Regions from separate parts of the Streptomyces sp. NPDC049585 genome, predicted to be linked through region 3. Evidence: riboswitches for the same ligand, from Rfam matches in the RefSeq annotation. Region 3 holds a riboswitch; each other region holds the start of a gene.

What was found. Region 3 has a riboswitch for cyclic di-AMP ahead of AB0K17_RS28510 (peptidoglycan DD-metalloendopeptidase family protein). Riboswitches for the same ligand answer to the same signal wherever they lie in the genome.
Positions count from the first base shown of each region.
Region 1: linked by a shared signal. The riboswitch ahead of AB0K17_RS29665 (M23 family metallopeptidase) and the one ahead of AB0K17_RS28510 (peptidoglycan DD-metalloendopeptidase family protein) in region 3 are both predicted to bind cyclic di-AMP.
Region 2: linked by a shared signal. The riboswitch ahead of AB0K17_RS13550 (transglycosylase family protein) and the one ahead of AB0K17_RS28510 (peptidoglycan DD-metalloendopeptidase family protein) in region 3 are both predicted to bind cyclic di-AMP.
Region 4: linked by a shared signal. The riboswitch ahead of AB0K17_RS28180 (C40 family peptidase) and the one ahead of AB0K17_RS28510 (peptidoglycan DD-metalloendopeptidase family protein) in region 3 are both predicted to bind cyclic di-AMP.

Region 1 is NZ_JBFAPE010000053.1:21,370-27,048, reverse strand. It holds gene AB0K17_RS29670 (DEAD/DEAH box helicase) at 405-1,976, shown strand; cyclic di-AMP (ydaO/yuaA leader) riboswitch at 2,112-2,248, shown strand; gene AB0K17_RS29665 (M23 family metallopeptidase) at 2,434-3,423, shown strand; gene AB0K17_RS29660 (MFS transporter) at 3,532-5,007, shown strand; gene AB0K17_RS29655 (aldo/keto reductase) at 5,069-5,679, shown strand, end outside.
Region 2 is NZ_JBFAPE010000009.1:167,764-173,442, reverse strand. It holds gene AB0K17_RS13565 (DUF501 domain-containing protein) at 1-247, opposite strand, end outside; gene AB0K17_RS13560 (septum formation initiator family protein) at 303-773, opposite strand; gene eno (phosphopyruvate hydratase) at 925-2,211, opposite strand; gene AB0K17_RS13550 (transglycosylase family protein) at 2,524-3,273, opposite strand; cyclic di-AMP (ydaO/yuaA leader) riboswitch at 3,278-3,452, opposite strand; gene AB0K17_RS13545 (transglycosylase family protein) at 3,713-4,705, opposite strand; gene AB0K17_RS13540 (cytochrome P450) at 4,896-5,679, opposite strand, start outside.
Region 3 is NZ_JBFAPE010000046.1:2,096-7,774, reverse strand. It holds gene AB0K17_RS28515 (GntR family transcriptional regulator) at 7-678, opposite strand; gene AB0K17_RS28510 (peptidoglycan DD-metalloendopeptidase family protein) at 894-1,697, opposite strand; cyclic di-AMP (ydaO/yuaA leader) riboswitch at 1,711-1,870, opposite strand; gene AB0K17_RS28505 (pitrilysin family protein) at 2,070-3,437, opposite strand; gene AB0K17_RS28500 (pitrilysin family protein) at 3,482-4,852, opposite strand; gene AB0K17_RS28495 (DNA topoisomerase IV subunit A) at 5,099-5,679, shown strand, end outside.
Region 4 is NZ_JBFAPE010000044.1:11,104-16,782, forward strand. It holds gene AB0K17_RS28175 (NADP-dependent oxidoreductase) at 1-711, shown strand, start outside; gene AB0K17_RS28180 (C40 family peptidase) at 743-1,216, opposite strand; cyclic di-AMP (ydaO/yuaA leader) riboswitch at 1,220-1,370, opposite strand; gene AB0K17_RS28185 (endo alpha-1,4 polygalactosaminidase) at 1,594-2,478, opposite strand; gene AB0K17_RS28190 (spherulation-specific family 4 protein) at 2,475-3,179, opposite strand; gene AB0K17_RS28195 (NAD(P)-dependent oxidoreductase) at 3,167-4,084, opposite strand; gene AB0K17_RS28200 (sugar phosphate nucleotidyltransferase) at 4,093-4,806, opposite strand; gene AB0K17_RS28205 (GDP-mannose 4,6-dehydratase) at 4,882-5,679, opposite strand, start outside.

The DNA.
Region 1 (5,679 bases), on a different contig from region 3:
TGACTCGCTCCGCCCCCCGCCCCGCCCGCTCCGGTGGCGATGCCCGCTCCGGTAACGCCCGCTCCGGCGGCGACGCCCGCTCCGCCGGTGGCACCCGCTCGGGCGGCGACAGCCGCTCCGGCGCCGATGCCCGCTCCGGTGGGGACGCCCGCTCCGGCAGCGGTGCCCGTTCCGGCGGTGGCGCCGGTTCCGGTGGCGGTGCCCGTTCGGGCGGGGACGCCCGGACCGGTCGTGGCGCCCGCTCCGGCGGCAACGCCCGGACCAGCGGTGAGGCCCGGAACGGCGGCAGCACCCGCGCCGCTGACGACGCCCGCACCGGCGGCAACGCCCGCATCGGCGGGGAGACCCGGACCGGCGGCAGCGCCCGCATCGGCGGGGAGGCCCGCTCCGGCGGCAGCGCCCGCATCGGCGGGGAGGCCCGCTCCGGCGGCAGCGCCCGCCTCAGCAGCAGCACCCGCTCCCGTGGGGACGCCCGCTCCGAGGGCGAGACCCGCTCCGGCGGCGACAGCCGCCCCGGCGGCACCCGTTCCCGCGGCGCCAGCCGCTCCGGCGGCGAGAGCCGCTCCGCCCGGCGCCGCGCCGGCGGCCCCGCACGGGGCGCCGCCGCCGTCGTCGAGCCGGCCGCCGACTTCGAGGTGCCCGAGGCCACGACGCCGGCGCTGCCGCCCGTCGCCTCCTTCGCCGACCTCGACATGCCGGGCGCCCTGCTGAAGACGCTGACCCGCGAGGGCGTCACCGAGCCCTTCCCCATCCAGGCCGCGACCCTGCCGAACTCCCTCGCCGGACGCGACGTCCTCGGCCGCGGGCGTACCGGTTCCGGCAAGACCCTCGCCTTCGGGCTCGCGCTCCTGGCCCGTACCGCGGGCCGGCGGGCCCGGCCGGGCCGGCCGCTGGCGCTGGTGCTGGTGCCCACCCGTGAGCTCGCGCAGCAGGTCACCGACTCCCTCGCCCCCTACGCGGCCGCCCTGGACCTGCGTACGGTCACCGTCGTCGGTGGACTGTCCATCGGCCGGCAGGCGCAGGCCATCGGCCGTGGCGCCGAGGTCATGGTCGCGACGCCGGGCCGGCTCGCCGACCTGCTCCAGCGCGGCGACTGCGCCCTGGGCGACGTGACCGTCACCGTCCTGGACGAGGCGGACCAGATGGCCGACATGGGCTTCCTGCCCCAGGTCACCCGCCTGCTCGACCAGGTCGCCCCGGGCGGCCAGCGGATGCTGTTCTCCGCGACGCTGGACCGCAACGTCGACCGGCTCGTCCGCCGCTTCCTGACCGACCCCGTCACCCACTCCGTCGACCCCTCGGCGGGCGCGGTGGTCACCATGGAGCACCACCTGCTGCACGTCGCCGACGTGGATGCCAAGCGTGACGTGGTCACCCGGATCGCGGCCCGCGAAGGCCGCGTGATCATGTTCGTGGACACCAAGCGGGGCGCCGACCGGCTGGTCAAGCGCCTGCTGGCGCAGGGCGTGCGCGCCGCGGCGCTGCACGGCGGCAAGAGCCAGCCGCAGCGCAACCGCGTCCTGGAGCAGTTCCGCACCGAGCAGGTGACCGCGCTGATCGCCACGAACGTGGCGGCGCGCGGCATCCACATCGACGGGCTCGACCTCGTCGTCAACATCGACCCGCCCGTCGACCACAAGGACTACCTGCACCGCGGCGGCCGTACGGCCCGGGCCGGCGAGGCGGGCACCGTCGTCACGCTCGTCCTGCCCGAGGAGCGGCGCGACATGCGGCAGATGATGGTGACCGCGCGCATCGCCCCGGCGACGGCCGACGTGCGCCCGCAGGACGCCGAGCTCGTCCGCATCACCGGCGCCCGCGAGCCGAGCGGCATCCCGGTGACGATCGCGGTGCCCGCGCCCCGGCAGGAGCAGTCCCGGCCGGAGCAGCCCCGGCAGGAGCAGTCGCAGCGCCGTCCCGGGCGCGGCCGCACCCGCCCGGCCCGGCGGCGCCGGCCCGCGGGGGAGCGCGCATAACAATTGACGCTCCGTCAGAAAGTTGGAGCGTCAATACGCCTGCGAATTCACCCGTTCGGCTTGGAATCCGGTCGCGATGTCTATTAACGTTCGATAACGCAGCGCGGTCCTGGATACCGCCGCAAGAGGCGGTGCCGCGCGCCTTCGCCGAATCCCGTGAACGGAACCGGGGAACCATCCCTTTGGGGTGAATCGGGCCGCGCACCGGCCCGTAGGAGACCTTCCTGCTCCGAACCCGACAGCTAACCCGGTAGGCGAGTGGGAAGGAAAGGAGTGCGCCCCGGTGGCGTCCAACAGGCACGGTGCCGACGACGGTTCCTACACCGCGTACGACCCTCCGATCGTCCCGGCTTACGCCCCGCCCTACGATCCCGGCGCCACCGACCCCGACGACGAGCTCCCGGCGACGCCGCTCGAGCGCGGCCGGCACCGCGCCGCCAAGCAGCGCGGCGGCACGGTGGCCCGCAGCGGTGCCGTCCTCGGCGTGGGCATGATCGCGGCGGTGGGCGCGGGCGGCATGGCCAGCGCGCAGGACCGCCCGGCGGCCCCCATATCCATGCCCGACCCCGGCCGGAACGCACCCGCCGCACCCGCGGCGGCGTTCACCGACGAAGCCGCCCACGCGGGCGAGGTGCTGCGGGCACGCATCATGCAGCAGGCCGAGCACCAGCAGGAGGCGGCGGAAGCGGCCGTGCAGGCGGCCGAGGCCCGGGCGGCGGCGGAACGGCACCACGCGATGGCCGCGCAGCAGGCGGCACTGGCGGAAGCCGAGGCCAAGGCCAAGGCCGCTGCCGCGGCCCAGGCAGCGGCAGCCCGCGCAGCAGCGGCGCACGCGGCAGCGGCAGCAGTGCCCGCCCAGGCGGCGCCGGCGCCGCAGCAGACTCACCAGGGCCACCAGACCCACCAGACCCACCAGGCCCCGCACGCTGCGCCGCAAGCGCACGCCGGACCGCAAGCGCACGCCGCGCCTCAAGCGCCGCACCGGGCTCCCCAGCAGCACCGGGCACCCCAGCCGCATCGCGCCCCGCAAGCGCCCTCGCAGGCCCGTGGTTCCTTCACCCTCCCTCTCACCTCGTACACCCTCACCGCCGGCTTCGGGCGGGCCGGGGCCATGTGGTCGTCGCATCACCACACCGGCGAGGACTTCGCCGCCCCGACCGGCACTCCGGTGCGGGCCGTGAGCGGGGGTACGGTCACGCAGGCCGGCTGGGCGGGCGCGTACGGCTACCGCGTCGTGCTGACCCTCGGCGACGGTACGGAGGTCTGGTACTGCCACCTGTCGTCGATGGTGATCACCTCGGGCAAGGTCGGTCCCGGCACGGTCATCGGCCGGGTCGGTGCGACCGGCAATGTCACCGGTCCCCATCTGCACCTGGAGGTGCGGCCGGGCGGTGGCGCCCCGGTGGACCCGCTGTCCTGGCTGCGCGACCGGGGCCTGCAGCCGTAGCGCGCGCTCCGCAACCGCAGGGAGGCAGCCGGGTCATAGCGGCGTGGATTCCCCTACGTATCCCGATTTTCCGGGAATGTTATCCGTGTGATCGGGAAATCAGAGGATGTGACGACGACCGCACCGACGATCACCACGTCCGTTCCCGCCCGCCTGGACCGGCTGCCCTGGTCCCGGTGGCACTGGACGGTGGTGATCGGGCTGGGCACCGTCTGGGTGCTGGACGGTCTGGAGGTCACGGTCGTCGGCAACATTGCCGGCCGCCTCTCCGAACAGGGCAGCGGCCTGCCCATCACCTCCGGCGGGGTGACGGGCCTGGCCGCCGCGCTGTATGTGGCGGGGGCGTGTTCCGGGGCGCTGTTCTTCGGCCGGCTCACCGACCTCTTCGGCCGCAAGAAACTCTTCATGGTCACCCTGGCGGTCTATCTGTCGGCGACCGCGCTGACCGCACTGTCGTACTCGTCCTGGTGGTTCTTCGTCTTCCGCTTCATGACGGGCTTCGGCATCGGCGGCGAGTACGCGGCCATCAACTCCGCCATCGACGAACTCATCCCGGCCGCCTACCGCGGCCGCGTCGACCTGATCATCAACGGCAGCTTCTGGCTCGGCGCGATCGCCGGGTCGCTGCTGTCGATCCTGATGCTGGACACGAGCATCTTCGCCAAGGACGTCGGCTGGCGGCTGACCTTCGGGCTCGGCGTCGTCCTGGGCCTGGTGATCCTGCTCGTGCGGCGCCACGTCCCGGAAAGTCCACGCTGGCTGTTCATTCACGGCCGCAGCCCGGAGGCGGAGGAACTGGTCACGGAGATCGAGAAACGCGTCGTCGTGGAGAAGGGCGCCGAGCTGCCGCCCGCGAAGGGGCGTTTCACCATTCGCCAGCGCGAGAGCTTCGGATTCCGGGACATCGCCCGGACCGTCTTCTCCGACTACCGCCGCCGGGCGGTGCTGGGGCTCGCCCTCTTCATCGGACAGGCGTTCCTCTACAACGCCATCACGTTCGGCTTCGGCGCGATCCTCACCCGCTTCTTCGGCGTCTCCACCTCCCGTACCGGCTATTTCTTCGCCGTCATAGCAGTGGGCAACTTCCTGGGCCCGCTCTTCCTCGGCAAGCTCTTCGACACGCTCGGCCGGCGCATCATGATCACCTCGACGTATCTGCTGGCCGGGCTGCTGCTGTTCGCGACCGCCTGGCTCTTCGGCAGCGGCCGGCTCAACGCCGTCACCCTGACCGCGTGCTGGGCCGTCGTGCTCTTCTTCGCCTCGGCCGGAGCGAGCAGTGCGTACCTCACCGTCTCGGAGATCTTCCCGATGGAGACCAGGGCCATGGCCATCGCGTTCTTCTACGCGGTGGGCACAGCGGCGGGCGGCATCAGCGGCCCGCTGCTGTTCGCCGCCCTCACCCACAGCGGCGTCGTCGGGGACACCGTGCTCGCCTTCAGCGTCGGCGCCTCCTTGATGTGCATCGGCGGGGTGGTGGCGGCATTCCTCGCCGTGGCCGCCGAAGGCCGCTCCCTCGAGGACATCGCCACCCCCCTGTCCGTCCACCCTCCCGAGCCCCTACCGGCTCCCGCACCCGCGGACTGACCGAAGACGCAACGCGCACTGACGCGGAATAAGGCTGCCGGTAGGGGCGTTGGGGCATCGCATGGCTGACAACCACCGCACGATCGGCAGTCTCACCGTCCACCCCCTCGCACTCGGGGGCAACGTCTTCGGCTGGACGGCGGACGAGAAGCAGTCCTTCGCCGTCCTCGACGCCTACGCCGAGGCCGGCGGCAACTTCATCGACACCGCCGACGTCTACTCGGCATGGGTTCCGGGCAACCGGGGCGGCGAGTCCGAGACCATCCTCGGCGCCTGGCTCGCCGCCCGCGGCAACCGCGACCGGACGGTCATCGCCACCAAGGTCGGCGCCGGCGTCCCCGAACCGGCAGGCCTCGCACCCGCCACCATCAGGTCACGCGTCGAGGAGTCCCTGCGCCGCCTGGGCACCGATTACATCGACCTCTACTACACCCACTACGACGACACCTCGCAGACGGTCGAGGACATCATCGGCACCCTCGACGCCCTGGTGAAGGAGGGCAAGGTCCGCGAGATCGCCGCCTCCAACATCAGCGCCGAACGCCTGCAGGCCGCCCTCGCCTTCTCCGACGCCTCCGGCCTCGCCAAGTACGTGGCGATCCAGCCGCACTACAACCTGGTCTCCCGCGACACCTACGAGGGCCCCCTCGCCGACGTCGCCGCCCGCCACGG
Region 2 (5,679 bases), on a different contig from region 3:
TGACGCCCTCGGCCTCCAGCGTGCCGATCGCCGAGGCGGCGCGCGGGCACGTCAGGTAGTACAGCGTCGGGAAGGGCGTGCCGTCCTCCAGCCGCGGGGCGGTCTCGACGACGTCGGGGTTGCCGCAGGGGCAGCGGTGGGCGATGGCGCGCAGGCCGCGCGGCGGGCGCCCCAGCTGCGCCTCGAACGCCGCGATGTCGGCGTCCGTCGGCTCGGTGGGCTCGGTCGTGGGCGGGGGCGTGTCCATGTGCTCGAATGCTCGCTCGTGCTCGGTGGGTCGGGGGGCCGGTGGCGCGGGACGCTCAGCGGTGGGTGTCGGAGGCGTCCACGTCGTCGAAGAGGTTGAGGTACCAGGGGCGGTCGGCGGCGCCCTCGTCCTTGTGGCGGCCGTCGGCGGCGGTGCCGTCGACGACGTTGTAGCCGGTCTCTCCGGGGCGCAGGTAGTGCAGGTGCTCGCGGGCCAGCTGCTCGACGTAGGCCGGGTCCTCCAGCCGGGCCTTCTCGTCCTGCAGCCGTTTGACCTGCTCGCGCGCGTGCTCGGTGCGGCGCCGCTGGTCGGCGATGTCGGAGCGCTGGGTCACCCACTGCCGCATCGGGTAGGCCAGGGCCACCACCAGCGAGCAGACGACGAGCGCCAGCAGGGCCGCCCGGCCGGTGAGCCGGGAGCGGCGCGGCTGACGGGCGCGGTACGTCCGGGCCGCGGCGGGCCCCTGCACCAGCGCCGTGCCGAGCGCCTTGAGCCTGGTCGCGGTGGAGAACCGGTCCGCGCCCACGTCGCCTCCCCTGTCGGTCCGCTACGAACGTACGTCCCCGGACACGGTACGGGACCGCGGCCGGGGACGTACGGAGACTGGCGAGAGCTCAGCCGTTAAGGCTCAAGCGTCAAGGCTCAAGCCGACGCGGCGCTCAGCCCTGCTGTGCTCATTAGTTCGCAGAGCGAAACCGCGGGAAGGCGCTGCGGCCGGCGTACACCGCGGCGTCGTCGAGGATCTCCTCGATGCGCAGCAGCTGGTTGTACTTGGCGACGCGCTCGGAGCGGGCCGGGGCGCCGGTCTTGATCTGGCCGCAGTTGGTGGCGACGGCCAGGTCGGCGATGGTGACGTCCTCGGTCTCGCCGGAGCGGTGGGACATCATGCACTTGAAGCCGTTGCGCTGGGCCAGCTCGACGGCGTCGAGGGTCTCGGTCAGCGAACCGATCTGGTTGACCTTGACCAGCAGGGCGTTGGCAGTGCCCTCCTCGATGCCGCGGGCGAGGCGCTCGGGGTTGGTGACGAACAGGTCGTCACCGACGAGCTGGACCTTGTCGCCGAGCTTGTCGGTGATGGTCTTCCAGCCGTCCCAGTCGTCCTCGAACAGCGGGTCCTCGATGGAGACCAGCGGGTAGGCCTCGACGAGCTCGGCGTAGTAGTCGGTCATCTGGGCCGCGGTGCGGTCCTGGCCCTCGAAGGTGTAGACGCCGTCCTTGTAGAACTCGGAGGCGGCGACGTCCAGGGCGAGCGCGATGTCCTGGCCGGGGGTGTAGCCGGCCTCCTTGATGGCCTCGAGGATCAGGTCGAGGGCCTCGCGGTTGGAGCCGAGGTTCGGGGCGAAGCCGCCCTCGTCGCCCAGGCCGGTGGACAGGCCGCGGCCCTTCAGGACCTTCTTGAGGGTGTGGTAGACCTCGGTGCCCCAGCGCAGGGCCTCGGAGAAGGACTCCGCGCCGATCGGCGCGATCATGAACTCCTGGATGTCCACGTTGGAGTCGGCGTGCGAGCCGCCGTTGAGGATGTTCATCATCGGAACGGGCAGCAGGTGCGCGTTCGGGCCGCCGAGGTAGCGGAAGAGGGGCAGGTCCGAGGCCTCGGAGGCGGCGTGCGCGACGGCCAGGGAGACGCCGAGGATGGCGTTGGCGCCGAGCGAGCCCTTGTTGTCGGTGGCGTCCAGGTCGAACATGGCCTGGTCGATCAGGCGCTGCTCGGTGGCGTCGTAGCCGACCAGCTCCGGGCCGATCTGCTCGATCACGGCGAGGACGGCCTTCTCGACGCCCTTGCCGAGGTAGCGGTCCGGGTCGCCGTCACGCAGCTCGATGGCCTCGAAGGCGCCGGTGGAGGCGCCGGACGGCACGGCGGCACGGCCCGTGGAGCCGTCGTCGAGGCCGACCTCGACCTCGACCGTGGGGTTGCCTCGCGAGTCGAGGATCTCGCGAGCTACGACGACGTCGATGGACGGCACGAGGGTCTCCTTCGTGTGTGTCTGGAGTTCTGCACCACGAGCCTAACGGGCCCCGCGGGCTCTCCCCGCGCTGGACCGGGCCACGGGCCGAAAATTGGCACAAATGCCGATATCACGGGATGAAAACCCAGTATGTTCGCTCAACGGACAGTCGACGGGGCGCGGCCGGCACGGCGGCTCGAACGGCGAAGCCCCGCTCCGGTGCGGCTCGGGGGGAAGCGCAGCGAAGCGGGGCGGTCGTACGGCCGGTCGTCGTGCGGCCGGGCGGCCATGGGCCGCCCGGCACCTTCGATCGGCTTCGATCGACTCCGGTCAGTGCAGGTGCAGCTGCTGACCGGGGAAGATCAGGTCGGCGTTGTCGATGACGTCCTTGTTGAGGTCGTAGAGCTTCGCCCAGCCACCGCGCACCTTCTGCGCGTCGGCGATGGTCCCGAGGGTGTCGCCCTCCTTGACCTTGTACTCGCCGGTGCCCTGCTTGACCTCGCGCGGGGCGGCCTTCTTGGCCTCCGCCTTGGCCTCCGCGGCCTCGTCGTCGGCGTCCGACTCCCGGGTGACCTTCTTCGGAGCGCTGTGGCGCTCGCTGCGGTCCGAGTGGTTCTTGGTGGAGTGGGCGCCCTCGGCGGAGGTGGTCTTGCGGGTCTTCTTGGCGGAGGCGGAGCCGGAGTCGTCGGAGGGGTCGACGTCGGCCTTGGCGCCGCCGGAGCGCAGACCGCCCTCACCCGCGCAGCCCCAGGCGCCCGGGCCCTGCATGGCCAGCAGCCGCTCGGCGGTGGCGATCTGCTGGGCCTTGGTGGCGAGGTCGGCGCGCGGGGCGTACTTGGTGCCGCCCGCGGCCTTCCAGGAGTCGTTCGAGAACTGCAGGCCGCCGTAGTAGTTGTTGCCGTTGTTGAGGTGCCAGTTGCCGCTGGACTCGCACTGGGCGACCTTGTCCCAGGTGGAGACGGAGGCGGCGTTGGCGGAGGTCGCGACCATCAGTGGGGCGGCGACCGCGGCGCCGGTGACGCCGGCGAGCGTGACGATTCGGACGGCCTTGGACGGACGACGGTGCTTGCCCTTGGACATAAGTCGTTTTCCTCACCGACGCCTACGAGGTGAGCTGTCGGGTTCGGGCTGTGAGACTGCCCGGCCCGGTGCGAGCACCGGGCTTCACCCCAAGCCGTCCGTCCCTGCGGTCTGCCGACCGCCGGTCCGTCCGGCGCCTACCTTGGTTCCCCCGCTCCTGCCTACGGCGCTTGCGCGACGACTCCCCCGGCCGCCGGCAGGATTCGGCGTGGCGACCGTGGTGCTCGCGATGGCGAGCGGTGAAGACGGTAAGCACAGGCGGCCTGCGGGTTCAAACCCCACTTTTCAGCCAAGGCCGCCATCGGTTACCGCGGGAAACCTGACGTTTCCGCAGGTGGCCCTGGGTAGACGCAAATCGGACGGACGCTCTCCGCCGCCGAGTCGAAGAGACCCATGTCTCACTTTCGACTGGAACGGACATTCGGCCCTTTCCGCATGGCTATTGACGGATATCCAGGCGCTGACCAGGACGGATAAGGTCCGGATCAGTTCCGACAACTTTTTCGTTCTTCTGATACAGCGTCTGCCAGCCGCCGGCGACCGAGTGCTCCTGGGCGATCACTGACAGGTTGTCACCGGGCTGCACGGTGTAGTCGTTTGCGGCCGGGATGCCCGGCCGGGAATCGCCCCCGCGCGAGGGTCGCTGTGCGCCGTCGTCCGGGCCGTTCGGGGTCGCGCGGTGGCGCCCCGAGCCCTCCGCCGCGCCGGCGTCCCCGGCGGACGCGCCGTCGGCTCCCGGCGTGCCCGACGGGCTCGCGGAGCCGTCGGCCGGAGCCGACGGGAGGTCGGTGCCGGGCTCCTTGCGGTGCTTGCCCTGCCCGGCGTCCGGCGTGCCGCTCGCGGGAGCTGACGGGGTGCCACCGGCGTCCGGCGTCGCACCGGAGGGCGCACCGGACTGGCCGGGCGCGGGCGTGGACGACCCGGACGGCGACGTCGACGGCGATGCGGACGGCGTCCCCGACGGCGCCGAAGGCGTGGGGGTGGCGTCGGGGGCATGCGAGGCGTCCGGAGCGGGCGAGCCGTGCTCCGGCGCGGGCTTGGTCGTGTGCTCCGGTGTCCGGCTGCGCTCCGGGGCCGGCGGCGGGGTGGCCTTGGTGCCCGGGTCGACCTCGGGCGCCCGCTCGCTGCGGGTCAGACCCGCGCCCTCGCCGCAGCTCGTCCACGGGCCGGAGCCCTGCGACTTGAGGATGCTCTCGGCGATGGCGATCTGCTCGGAACGACTCGCGAGGTCGGGCCGGGGCGCGTACGAGATGCCGCCGTGCTGCTCCCACAACTCCTGGGTGATCTGCAGGCCGCCGAAGAAGCCGTTGCCCTGGTTGGCGCTCCACATCCCCCCGCTCTCGCACTGGGCGACCTTGTCCCAGGTGCCCGCGTCGGCCGCGGTGGCGGTGGTGGCAGCCAGCAGCGGCATGGCGACGCTGGCTCCCGTCACCCCCGCCGCGAGCACGATGGCGGGGACCTGACGGGGACGGCGATGTCTACCAGTGCCTGAGCGCATGTTCGGGCCCTCTCGGGTAGGCGGCTTCGGATGGTCGTCGAACATAGCGACGGCCCCCCGGAGTCACAACCCGGTGTAGCGGAGGTCACGCTGCGATAACTGCGAGGTGACCGGACGTCATGCGCTAAGGGCATGCAGGCGCCTGCGCGGGCGGACGCGCCGTGAATTCCACGGGCAGCGTGCGCAGGCCGCGCATGATCAGGCCGCCGCGCCAGCGCAGGTCGTCCGGCTCGGCGGCGAGCCGGAGGTCGGGCAGTCTGCGCAGCAGGGTGGCGAGCGCGGTCTGCCCTTCGAGGCGGGCGAGCGGTGCGCCGAGACAGTAATGGATGCCGTGTCCGTAGCCCAAGTGCTGGTTGTCGCGCCGGGAGAGGTCCAGGACGTCGGGATCGGCGAACCGTTCGGGGTCGCGGTCCGCGGCCGCCAGCACCACCAGGACGGGGTCGCCCTCGGCGATCCGCTGCCCGCCGATGACCAGGTCCTGGGTGGCGAAACGCCAGGTCGCAAGCTCTACGGGGCCGTCGTAGCGCAGCAGTTCCTCGACCCCCGTGGCGAGCAGCGACGCGTCCCCCTCGGCGAGGGCGCGCTGCAGGCGTTCGCGTTGTTCGGGGTGGCGCAGCAGCGCGTAGGTTCCGTTACCGATCAGGTTCACAGTTGTTTCGAAACCGGCGAAAAGAAGAATGAAGGCCATGGCGGCGGCCTCGTTCTCGGTGAGGTGCTCGCCGTGGTCGCTCGCCCTGATCAGTCCCGAGATGAGGTCGTCGCCCAGATCCTCCCGCTTCCGGTGGATCAGTTCCGCGAGATAGGTGCGCATCTTCTTCACCGAGCGCGCCACCCCGCCGCGCGGCCCGCCCCCGTGCCGGATCATCATTCCGGCCCAGTCGCGGAAGTCGTCCTGGTCCTCCGGCGGG
Region 3 (5,679 bases):
AGGCTGCTACGCAGGCCGCAGGCGGAACTCGCCGGGCGGCCGCCCGGCCCTGCGGGTGGCGAGCTCCCGGGCCCGCTCGGCATCGCCGCGGGCCACCGCGTCCACCAGCGCCCCGCACGTCTCCCACGCCTCCAGCGGGCGCACCGGCGGCACCGGCACGTACACCCAGGCGATCTTGCGGCGCAACTGGGTGAGGAGCGCGGCGAGGCTGGGGCTGCCGGAGGCCTGGGCGAGGGTCTCGTCGAACCAGTCGCCGAGCCGGCACAGCTCCCCCACCCGGTCCGCGCGGGCCCGGTCGCGGCCCAGCCGGACCAGCCCGCGCAGCACCTTCAGGTGCGCCTCGGTGCGCCGCTGCGCGGCCCGCGCGGCCCCCAGCGGCTCCAGCAGGGCGCGGACGTCCAGCAGGTCGGCGGCCTCGCGCTCGCTGGGCTCGGCTACGCAGGCGCCCGCGTGGCGGCGGGTGGTGACGAACCCTTCGGAGGCGAGGGTGCGCAGGGCCTCGCGCACGGGGACCCGGGAGACGCCGTAGCGGCGGGCGAGGAGTTCCTCGACGAGCCTGCTGCCGGGCGGGTGGACGCCCGCGACGATGTCGTCGCGGATGGCGGCGCACACGGCGTGCGCGGACAGCCGGCGGGCGCCCTCCCGGACTCCGCCGCCGGTGGGTCCGGGGAAGGTCACCGTGCCGGCGCCGTCGCCGTTCACGAACGGTCTCTCATCGCTGCACCTCCGGATGTGCCCCGTCGCCTGACGCCCATTCAGCGACTCTATGCGAGCCGGCTGGGCATTTCCGATGGCGCCTCCTGCCGCACGGACACCTTTCGGCCAGCCCGTACGGTGCACGAAGGCCCCGGCCGCAGGGGCCGGGGCCTTGTTCGCGTCGGGCGCGGGGGCCGTCAGACGTTGACGCCGTGCGAGGCCAGGTAGGCGATCGGGTCGATGTCGGAGCCGTAGGTCGGGGCCGTGCGGGCCTCGAAGTGCAGGTGCGGGCCGGTGACGTTGCCGGTGGCGCCGGACAGGCCGATCTGCTGGCCGGGGGTGACCGACTGGCCGACCGAGACGTCGATGGACGACAGGTGGGCGTACTGCGTGTACGTGCCGTCGGCCATCTGGATCACGACGTTGTTGCCGTAGGCGCCGCCCCAGCCGGCCTCGACGATCGTGCCCATGCCGACCGCGTGCACCGAGGTGCCGGTCTCGGCGTGGAAGTCGATGCCGGTGTGGCTGCCGGAGGACCACAGGCCACTGGAGGCCTTGTAGGAGGTCGAGACGTAGGAGCTGTCGAGCGGGCTGACGAACGTCCCCAGGCGCTTGCGCTCGGCGTCGCGGGCGGCACGCTCCTTGGCGGCGCGCTCCTCGTCGAGCTTGCGCTGGGCCTCCTCGGCGCGCTGCTTGGCCTCGGCGGCCAGCCTCTTGGCGTTGGTCTCGGCCTGCTGACGGGCGTTGGCCTCGTCGGCGATGCCGCGCTGGGTCTCGGCCTGGGCGTCGACGTTGCCGGCCATGACGTCACCGATGACGACGGCCTGGCTCAGGCCGGTGTCCTCGGGGCGCTGGGAGTCGTCGGAGGCGGCGAAGGCCGGGGCGGCGACACCGGCGACCACACCGGCGGCGGTCAGCGTGGCGATACCCGCGACATTGGCGCCCACGCGCACGGCGCGGCTCGGACGACGGTGCTTCCCGGTGGGACGGGTGAACGACATGGCTGTCGCTGATCCTTTCCTTCCTTCTCGCCTACCGGGTTAGCTGACGGGTTCGGAGCAGGAAGGTCTCCTACGGTCCCCTCGTGAAAGGGAACCGATTCACCCCAGGGGACTTTGGGTCCCCGGCTCCCTGCGACCCCGGGGGGCCGCGTGGGACTCGGCGATGGCTGCCCGGGACCGCGGTTTGCGGCTCCGATCTGACGGACTGCCGAGCTGACGCTAATCGCCTTCAGATTCGATCGGCAAACAGAAGTGGGTTTTTATGACGTACGCCACACGACCAACACGCAACCACCGCCTGAAAGTGGACATAAAGGTGGCGCGTGGGTCCCCCTGGGACCCACGCGCCACCTCAGTCGAACTGATGCTCCGTCAGGCCGAGATCACCGTCACCGGGCCGATGCCCAGCGCCTTCACGGGCTCGGCGATCTGCGCCGCGTCACCGACGAGCACCGTCACCAGCCGGTCCGCCGGGAAGGCGCTCACGACGGCGGCCGTGGCCTCCACCGTGCCGGTCTGCGCGAGGCGTTCGTACAGATGCCCCTGGAAGTCGTCCGGCAGGAACTGCTCGACCTGGTCGGCGAGCGTGCCGGCGACGGCGGCCGCCGTCTCGTACTTCAGCGGGGCGACGCCCACCAGGTTCTGCACGGCGACGTCGCGCTCCTGGTCCGTCAGACCCTCGGCGGCCAGCGTGCGCAGCACCGTCCACAGGTCCTCGAGGGCGGGACCGGTGTTGGGGGTGTCGACGGAGCCGCTGATGGCGAGCAGGGAGACGCCGGTGCCCTCGGGCGAGGACAGCAGCACCTGGCCGAAGGAGCGCACGCCGTAGGTGTACCCCTTCTCCTCGCGCAGGACGCGGTCCAGCCGCGAGGTGAGGGTGCCGCCGAGGCAGTACGTGCCGAGGACCTGGGCCGGCCAGACGCGGTCGTGCCGGTCGGAGCCGGTGCGCCCGATCAGCAGCTGGGTCTGCACCGCACCGGGACGGTCGACGATGACGACGCGGCCGGTGTCGTCGGCGGTGACGGGCTGCGGGGCGCGCCGCTGCGCCGGCGCGCCCGTCCACGCGCCCAGCGACTGCTCCAGGACGTGGTCGAGGTCGGTGCCGGTGAAGTCGCCGACGACCACGGCGGTGGCCGCGGCGGGCCGCACATGGGCCTCGTAGAAGGCGCGCACGGCGGCGGCGTCGATGCGCTCGACCGTCTCCTGGCTGCCCTGGCGCGGCCGGGACATCCGGACGTCGGCCGGGAAGAGCTCGGCGGCCAGCGCCATGGCCGCCCGGCGGGCGGGGTTGGCCAGCTCGTGCGGGATCTCGTCGAGGCGGTTGCGCACCAGGCGCTCGATCTCGCCGTCGGGGAAGGCCGGGGCGCGCAGGGCGTCGGCCAGCAGGCCGAGGGCCTTGGGCAGCCGGGAGGCCGGCACCTCCAGGGACAGCCGTACGCCCGGGTGGTCGGCGTGGGCGTCGAGGGTGGCCCCGCAGCGCTCCAGCTCCGCGGCGAACTCCTCGGCGCTGAGCTTGTCGGTGCCCTCGGAGAAGGCGCGGGCCATGATCGTGGCGACGCCGTCCAGGCCCTCGGGCTCGGCGGCCAGCGGGACGTCCAGGACGATCTCGACGGCGATGACCTGCTGCCCGGGGCGGTGGCAGCGCAGCACGGTCAGGCCGTTGGGCAGCTGCCCGCGCTCGGGGGCCGGGAAGGCCCAGGGGGTGGGCAGGCCCGGCTTGGGCTGGGGGTGGAACACCATCGAGGGGCCGGCGGTGTCCGTCGTGCTCGCGGCTACGGCGTCGCTCACTGGGCCGTCTCCTCTTCTTCGATCTCGGTGGCGTTCTTGATGGTGTCCTCGTCGACCGTGGGCGCGGTCTGCGGCGTGGGCTCGTAGACCAGCACGGCACGGTTGTCGCGGTGCAGGCGGGCCTTGGCGATCTGCTGCACCTCCTGCGGGGTCACCTCCAGGACGCGCTGGACGGCGGTGAGCGCCAGCTGCGGGTCGCCGAAGAGCGTGGCGAAGCGGCACAGCTCGTCCGCCCGGCCGCTGACGGTGGCGAGCCGGTCCAGCCACTCGCGCTCCAGCTGGGCCTGGGCGCGCTCCATCTCCTCGGGGGTGGGGCCCTCGGCGGCGAAGCGGGTGAGCTCCTCGTCGACGGCGGCCTCGATGTCGGCCACCTCCACGCCGCCGGACGCCTTGACGTCCAGCCAGCCCAGCGAGGGCGCCCCGGCCAGGCGCAGCAGGCCGAAGCCGGCGGCGACGGCGCTGCGGTCGTGGCGCACCAGGCGGTTGTGCAGGCGGGAGGACTCGCCGCCGCCGAGGATGGTCAGCGCCACGTCGGCCGCGTCCGCCTCGCGGGTGCCGTCGTGCGGCAGGCGGTAGGCGGCCATCAGGGCGCGCGAGGGCACCTCCTCGCGGACGACCTCGCGCAGCTCGCGGCCGATGTTCTCCGGCAGGGCGCCGTCGCGCGGGGGCTGCTTGCCGTCGTGCGCGGGGATGGAGCCGAAGTACTTCTCGATCCAGGCGAGGGTCTGCTCCGGGTCGATGTCGCCGACCACGGACAGGACGGCGTTGCCCGGCGCGTAGTAGGTGCGGAAGAAGGCCCGCGCGTCCTCCAGGGAGGCGGCGTCGAGGTCGGCCATGGAGCCGATGGGCGTGTGGTGGTACGGGTGGCCCTCGGGGTAGGCCATGGCCGTCAGCTTCTCGAACGCGGTGCCGTAGGGCACGTTGTCGTAGCGCTGGCGGCGCTCGTTCTTGACGACGTCGCGCTGGTTCTCCATCGACTCCTCGTCGAGGGCGGCCAGCAGCGAGCCCATCCGGTCGGCCTCCAGCCACAGGGCCAGCTCGACCTGGTGGGCGGGCATCGTCTCGAAGTAGTTGGTGCGCTCGAAGCTGGTCGTGCCGTTGAGCGACCCGCCGGCGCCCTGCACCAGCTCGAAGTGGCCGTTGCCCTTGACCTGTGCGGAGCCCTGGAACATCAGGTGCTCGAAGAGGTGGGCGAGGCCGGTGCGGCCGTGCACCTCGTGGCGGGAGCCGACGTCGTACCAGAGGCAGACGGCCGCCACGGGGGTGAGGTGATCTTCCGAGAGCACCACCCTCAGGCCGTTGGCCAGCCGGTGCTCGGTCGCTGTCAGGCCGCCGGAACCGGCCTGTTGCGTGGCCGTGTGACCCATGGGCATGTACGTCCCTTCGATCTCTTGAGATCTCGCGGTGCCTCGCGACGACTCGCGTGATTGAGCAGTGCTGTCACTGTATGCAACCGCGCAGGCTTCCGGCGAAGTTCCCCGGGCGCGCAGGGGTCGCCTGCACGGGTGGTGACGCGTCGCGGCCGGGTCGCGGTCGGCGTTGTCGGTGGAGCGGTCCACAATGGTCCGCGTCAGATCCAGCCCCGGCAATCGATCGAAGGAGCCGCAGCCGCGATGGCCCGCCGCAGCACGAAGACCCCGCCGCCGGAAGAGTTCGAGGAGCGGATCCTCGACATCGACGTCGTCGACGAGATGCAGGGCTCCTTCCTCGAGTACGCCTACTCCGTCATCTACTCGCGCGCCCTGCCCGACGCCCGCGACGGCCTCAAGCCCGTCCAGCGCCGGATCCTGTTCCAGATGAACGAGATGGGCCTGCGGCCCGACCGTTCGCACGTGAAGTCCGCCCGCGTCGTCGGCGAGGTGATGGGCAAGCTGCACCCGCACGGCGACGCGTCCATCTACGACGCGCTGGTGCGCATGGCCCAGCCGTTCTCGATGCGACTGCCGCTGGTCGACGGCCACGGCAACTTCGGCTCGCTCGGCAACGACGACCCGCCGGCGGCCATGCGGTACACCGAGGCCCGCATGGCGGCGCCGACGTCGCTGATGACGGAGTCGATCGACGAGGACACCGTCGACTTCTCCCCGAACTACGACGGCAGCGAGCGCGAGCCGGTGGCCCTGCCCGCCGCCTACCCGAACCTGCTGGTCAACGGCTCGTCCGGGATCGCGGTCGGCATGGCGACGAACATGCC
Region 4 (5,679 bases), on a different contig from region 3:
GCGGTGGGGGAGGGCGTGACGCAGGTGCGGGCGGGCGACGCCGTGTTCGGCCGCACCGTGACCGGCGCCTACGCCGAGCAGGCGCTGGCCCGGGAGGACCAGGTCGTGGTCAAGCCCGTCTCGCTCGCCTGGGAGGAGGCGGCCGCCCTGCCGGTGGCCGCCGAGACGGCCCGGCGGGTGATGGAGCTGCTGGACCTCGGCGACGGCGAGACGCTGCTCGTCCACGGCGCCGCCGGGGGCGTGGGCACCCTGGCCGTGCAGTTCGCCCGGGCCCGCGGGGTGCGGGTCATCGGCACGGCGAGCGAGTCCAACCACGCCTACCTGCGCGGCCTCGGCGCGATCCCGGTGACGTACGGGCAGGGGCTCGCCGAGCGGGTGCGCGAGGCGGCCGCCCCCGGCCGGGTGGACGCGGCGCTGGACGCCGTGGGCAAGGGCGATGCCGTGTGGGTGTCCGTCGAGGTGACCGGCGGCGCCGACCGGGTGGTGTCGATCGCCGACGCCGAGGGTGCCCGGCTGCACGGGGCCCGCTTCAGTTCCGGCGGCCGGGAGGTGCGGCCGGTGCCCGCGCTGAACGAGGCGCTCGCCCTGCACGAGGCGGGACTGCTGCAGCTGCCCGTCCACCGCATCTACCGCCTGGAGGAGGCGGCCGACGCCCACCGGGAGAGCGAGCACGGCCACCTCACCGGCAAGATCGTCCTCGCCGTCGCCTGACGGCGGCCGGCGAGGACGGGGGTGTTCGGTCCTAGCCCACGCGGCCGTACCAGACGCTGCCGGTCCAGATGCGCTCCTTGCGCACGGTGGTGCCCGGCTTGGGGGCGTGCCAGATCGTGTTGCTACCCGCGTAGATGCCGACGTGGTAGACGTTGCTGCCCGAGTGGAAGAACACCAGGTCGCCCGGTGTGCGGGAGCCGGCGGAGATGTGCCGGGTGCGGTTGTACTGGTCGGCGGCGGTGCGCGGCAGGCTCTTGCCCGCCTTCTTGAACGAGTACAGGGTCAGGCCCGAGCAGTCGAAGCGGTTGGGGCCGGTGGCGCCCCACTGGTAGGGGGAGCCGGCCTTGGAGGCCGCGACCCTCAGGGCCTGCTCGCCGGTGGTCGCCGCGGAGGCGCCGGGGGCGAGGCCGGGAACGAGGACCGATGCCGCGATGGTGGCGGCGGTCAGGGCCGACGCGGTGCCGGCCCGGGAAACGAGTGCAGGTATGCGAGGCAATGCAGACATGCCACAGCCCTTCGGCATCCGCCTGCGAAAGATGACCTGTCGGGTTCGGGCTGCGAAGTTGCCCGGCCAGTGTCTGGCTTCACCCCAAGGACCACCGCGTTCGTGGTCCGTACCGCTTGGGTCTCCCGCTCCTGCCGATCGACGAATCGATTCCGCACCCGGTGCGGCGGCAGGACTCGGCGTTCCGCCCGGGTGGCCCGCCTCGGTGACGGGATCTTGTGTTCGACGAGAGATCCTGCACCATCGCCCGCCCGGATCCCGCACCCGCAGCGGCATCTGTGAACTTCTTCACTTCGGGCGAAACGGTGCAACCATCGCCTGTCCATACCGCCTGTCCTGCAACGAAAGGCGGGCTACCGCCGGTAGCCGACCACCCGTCAGCACGGCTCGCGCGAGGCGTCCAGCTCCAGCTTCTTGCGCATCGAACTCAGCCCCAGCCGCTTCGCCTCGCCGCAGAACTTCTCCGTCGGCAGGTCGTATTCGACGTGGAAGACCGCTTTGTTCTGCTTGATGAAGGGCGTCAGCTTTTCGCACTCCTTGTACTGCGCGCACTGCTCGTTCACCGCGAAGTCGAAGTCGCCCACCAGTGCCGGAATCTGCTCCAGGTCGTTCTTCAGCCCCACCGCGAGCCCGCGCTCGTGCGCCAGCCGCGCCAGCATCCGGTTGAACGCCAGCTGGTGGGCGGCCGTCAGCGGAAAGCCCGTGCCGTTGCGGAAACCCTCCGTCAGATCCGGCTCGACCGCGTCGAAGCCCTTCTGACGGCACATGTCCATGCGGGCCGCCATGAGCGGACGCAGCGCGTCCAGACGGCGGATGTCCAGCCACTTCTCGCCGTCCCAGCCCTTGTTCTTCCGGCCCAGCAGCCCCTTGGGGAACGCGTCCTTGTCCGGCCGGAAGTCCTCCCACGCACCGGCGTTGATGTAACAGATCACCTTCCGGCCGCGGGCATGCAGCGCCGCCACGGTGGCCGCCGTGTTCTCGAAGCCGTCGATGTCGTAGACGGGCACGTCGAGGGAGGTGTCGGCCTCGCCGAGCTTCCCGCCCAGCTGCCACTGCCAGGCCGTGCCCGGGCGCGGTTGCCAGCGCTCACCGGGCCGTCCCGAGGGGGTCGGCGCACCGGCCGTGGGGCTTGCGTCCGGCGCGGTGGCCGTCGGCTTCCCCTCCGGCTCGGCGTCCTCGTCGTCCCCCGGCGCCGACGAGCAGCTCGCCAGCACCAGCAGCAGCACGCCCAGCAGCCCGGCCCGTAGGCGCCGGTCCTTCACCGCGTTCCTCCCCGTTCGTGTTCCCGTACCTCCTGCGCACCGGCCGGCGGCGGGGCGCTGCGCCAGGGGTTCGCGCCCGTGCCCGGTACGGCGCAGTGCACGCCCGCGCCGCGGAGGGCGGCCGTGCGCGCCACCTCGTGCGCCCGCCCCTCGGGCACCGCGTGCACCAAGTGGCAGAACCGCTGCGGCGGGTGGTCGGCCGTCCAGGCCGGCACCCGCGCCCGGCGGTAGTCCTCCCACGTCCCCTCGAAGGTCACCAGCACGTCGGCCAGCTCCGCGTACCCGGGGTCCGGGTGCGTGCCGGGGTTGAGCACGGCGCTGCGGGCGCCCAGCACCTTCGCGGCCAGCACCAGCCGGCGGTAGCGGGGCAGATGGGCGGCGTGCACCGGCACCTGGTCGAGGAAGACGCCGTCCACCTCGTACCACCGGCGGTGCCGTCGCACGTCGGCGACCACGGCGCGGGTGCGCCGCCGGCCGTACCCGGTGTCGACGTACCCGAGCAGCGCGACGCCCGCGGCGCGCAGCCGTCCGGCCGCCGCACGGAAGGCCGGATCCGGCCGGTCGCCGGGACCGTCGGCCGCGTTGAGCACCACCGCGTGCAGGCGCGGGGCCTCGCGCAGCAGGGCCTCCCAGGCCTCGGGCCCCTCGCCGGGATGGACGTACAGCGGGACCAGCAGCCGCCCGGACGTCACCGGAGGCATTCCTCGGGCCGGTCGCGGACCTCGGCCCACAGATCCGCCAGGGACTCCTCCAGCGAACGGCGCGCCGTCCACCCCAGGCTGCGGGTGACGGCGGTGGTGTCGGCCTGCTGCCAGGGCACGGCGGCCGAGCGCGGCGAGCCGTCGCCCTGCTCGTCGACGCGCTCGCCCACGGGCCCGGTGAAGCCGCCCGCCCGCAGCAGCCCCTCGGCGACGTCCCGCACGAGGCGGGCCGTGCCGCTGCCGACGTTGAGGACGGCGGGCAGCGGCCGGGGGGCGGTCACGGCCCGGGCGACGGCCTCCGCGACGTCCCGTACGTCCACGAAGTCGCGGTACGCCGACAGGTCGCCCGTCTTCACCCGGCCGTCGGGTCCCGCCGCGCGCAGCGCGCCGGCCAGCCGGCCGGGCAGGGAGGCGGCCGGGGCGCCGGGGCCGACGGGGTTGAACACCCGCAGCACCACCGCGTCCAGGCCGGATCCGGTCACCGCGAGGGTGCCGGCGAGCTTGCTCGCGCCGTACAGCCCGGCCGGGCGCACCGGGCCGGCCTCGGCCGCCGGCCGGTGGCCGTCCGCCGGACCGTACTCGGCCGCCGAGCCCAGGTGCACCAGGCGCGCGTCGGGAGCCGCCGCGTGCAGGGCCTCGCACAGCAGCGCGGGGCCGCGGGCGTTGACGCCGGTGAGGGCCAGGGCGCTGCCGCCCACCACCCCCGCGCAGTTGACGACGGCGTCGGGGGCCGCGCCGCGCAGCGCGGAGATCAGCCGGTCCGGGTACGTGGCCGAGAGGTCGAGGGGAAGGGCGGCGCGCGGGGAGCGGCCGCCCTCGAGCACCAGCGCGCCCGGCAGGGCACGCAGGCGCTCGGCGACGTGCTGGCCCAGGAAGCCGGTCGCGCCGAGGAGAAGGATGCGCACGGGGCCGGTCACACTCCCTTGATCAGCATGTCGCGGCGGACGGCGAACTCCGCGTTCGCCCGGTCGTAGTCGTCGGGCCGGCCGATGTCCAGCCAGTACCCGCCGAAATCATAGGCGCGCGGCGGGGTGCCGGCCTCCAGCAGGTCCAGCACCAACTCGTCGAAGCCCAGCGGCAGACCGGGCGTGTAGCGGCCGAGCGCCTCGCGGCTGACACCGTAGACGCCCATGGAGACCCGGTAGTCCATGCTGGGCTTCTCGGTGAAGGCCACGACCCGGTCGGCCTCCGTGGTCAGCACCCCGAAGTCGATGCTGACCCGGCGCGGATAGGTGGCGATGGTCAGCGGCGCGCCGGAGGCGGTGTGGTCGCGCAGCACGTCGCCGAAGTCGAGGTCGGTCAGGACATCGCCGTTCATCACCAGGAACCGCTCGGGCAGCCGGTCGGTCATGGTCAGCAGCGGGCCCATGGTGCCCAGCGGGCTCTCCTCGGTGGTGTAGTCCACGCGCAGGCCCCACTGCGAGCCGTCGCCCACGTAGGCGCGGATGATGTGCCCGAGGTGTCCGATGGCCAGGGTGCAGCTGGTGAACCCGGCGCCCGCCAGCTGGCGCATGACGATCTCGAGGATGGCGTGCCGGTCGCCGATGGGCACCAGGGGCTTGGGCAGTGCGGTGGTGTACGGGCGGAGCCGGACGCCCTTGCCTCCGGCGAGGATGACTGCGTGCATGTCGGTGCCGTTCCTCTCTTGTGCCGCCCCGCGGGCGGCACACGGTTGTGGTGCGGCGTGGGTGGGCCGAGAACGTCAGACGTTGTAGATGCCGGTCTTGTAGCGGGAGAGGTTGGCGGGGTCGCGGAAGAAGGCGATGGTCTGCGCGAGACCCTGCTCCAGGGTGTGCGCCGGCGCCCAGCCGGTGGCGGCCCGCAGCCGGGAGGAGTCGCAGACCAGGCGCATCACCTCGGAGGCGGCCGGGCGCACCCGGGCACTGTCCTCCCGCACGTCGAGGTCGGCGTCCATGAGCTTGCCGATGAGGGCGACCAGGTCGCCGACCGAGATCTCCTCGCCGGTACCGGAGTTGAAGGTGCGCCCGAGCACGGCCTCGGCGGGGGCGGTGCCCACCGCGCGGAAGGCGGCCACGGTGTCCTTGACGAAACTGAAGTCACGCGTGGGGCGCAGGTCGCCGAGGGTGATGGTGTGCTGCCCCGCGGCCACCTGCCCGATGACGGTGGGGATCACCGCGCGCATCGACTGCCGCGGCCCGAAGGTGTTGAACGGCCGCAGTGTGACCACCGGCAGGCCGAAGCTCGCGTGGTAGCTGTCCGCCAGCCGGTCGCCGCCGGCCTTCGAGGCGGCGTACGGCGACTGGGTGTTGATCGGGTGGTCCTCGTCGATGGGCACGGTCTGCGCGGTGCCGTAGGTCTCGCTGGTGGAGGTGTGCACCAGGCGCGGGATGCCCAGGTGGCGTACGGCCTCCAGGACGTTGAGGGTGCCGGTGACGTTGGTCTCCACGTAACTGTGCGGGGCGCGGTAGGAGTACGGGATGGCGATCAGTGCGGCCAGGTGGTAGACGACCTCGGTGCCGGCCACCAGCCCCTGCACGGA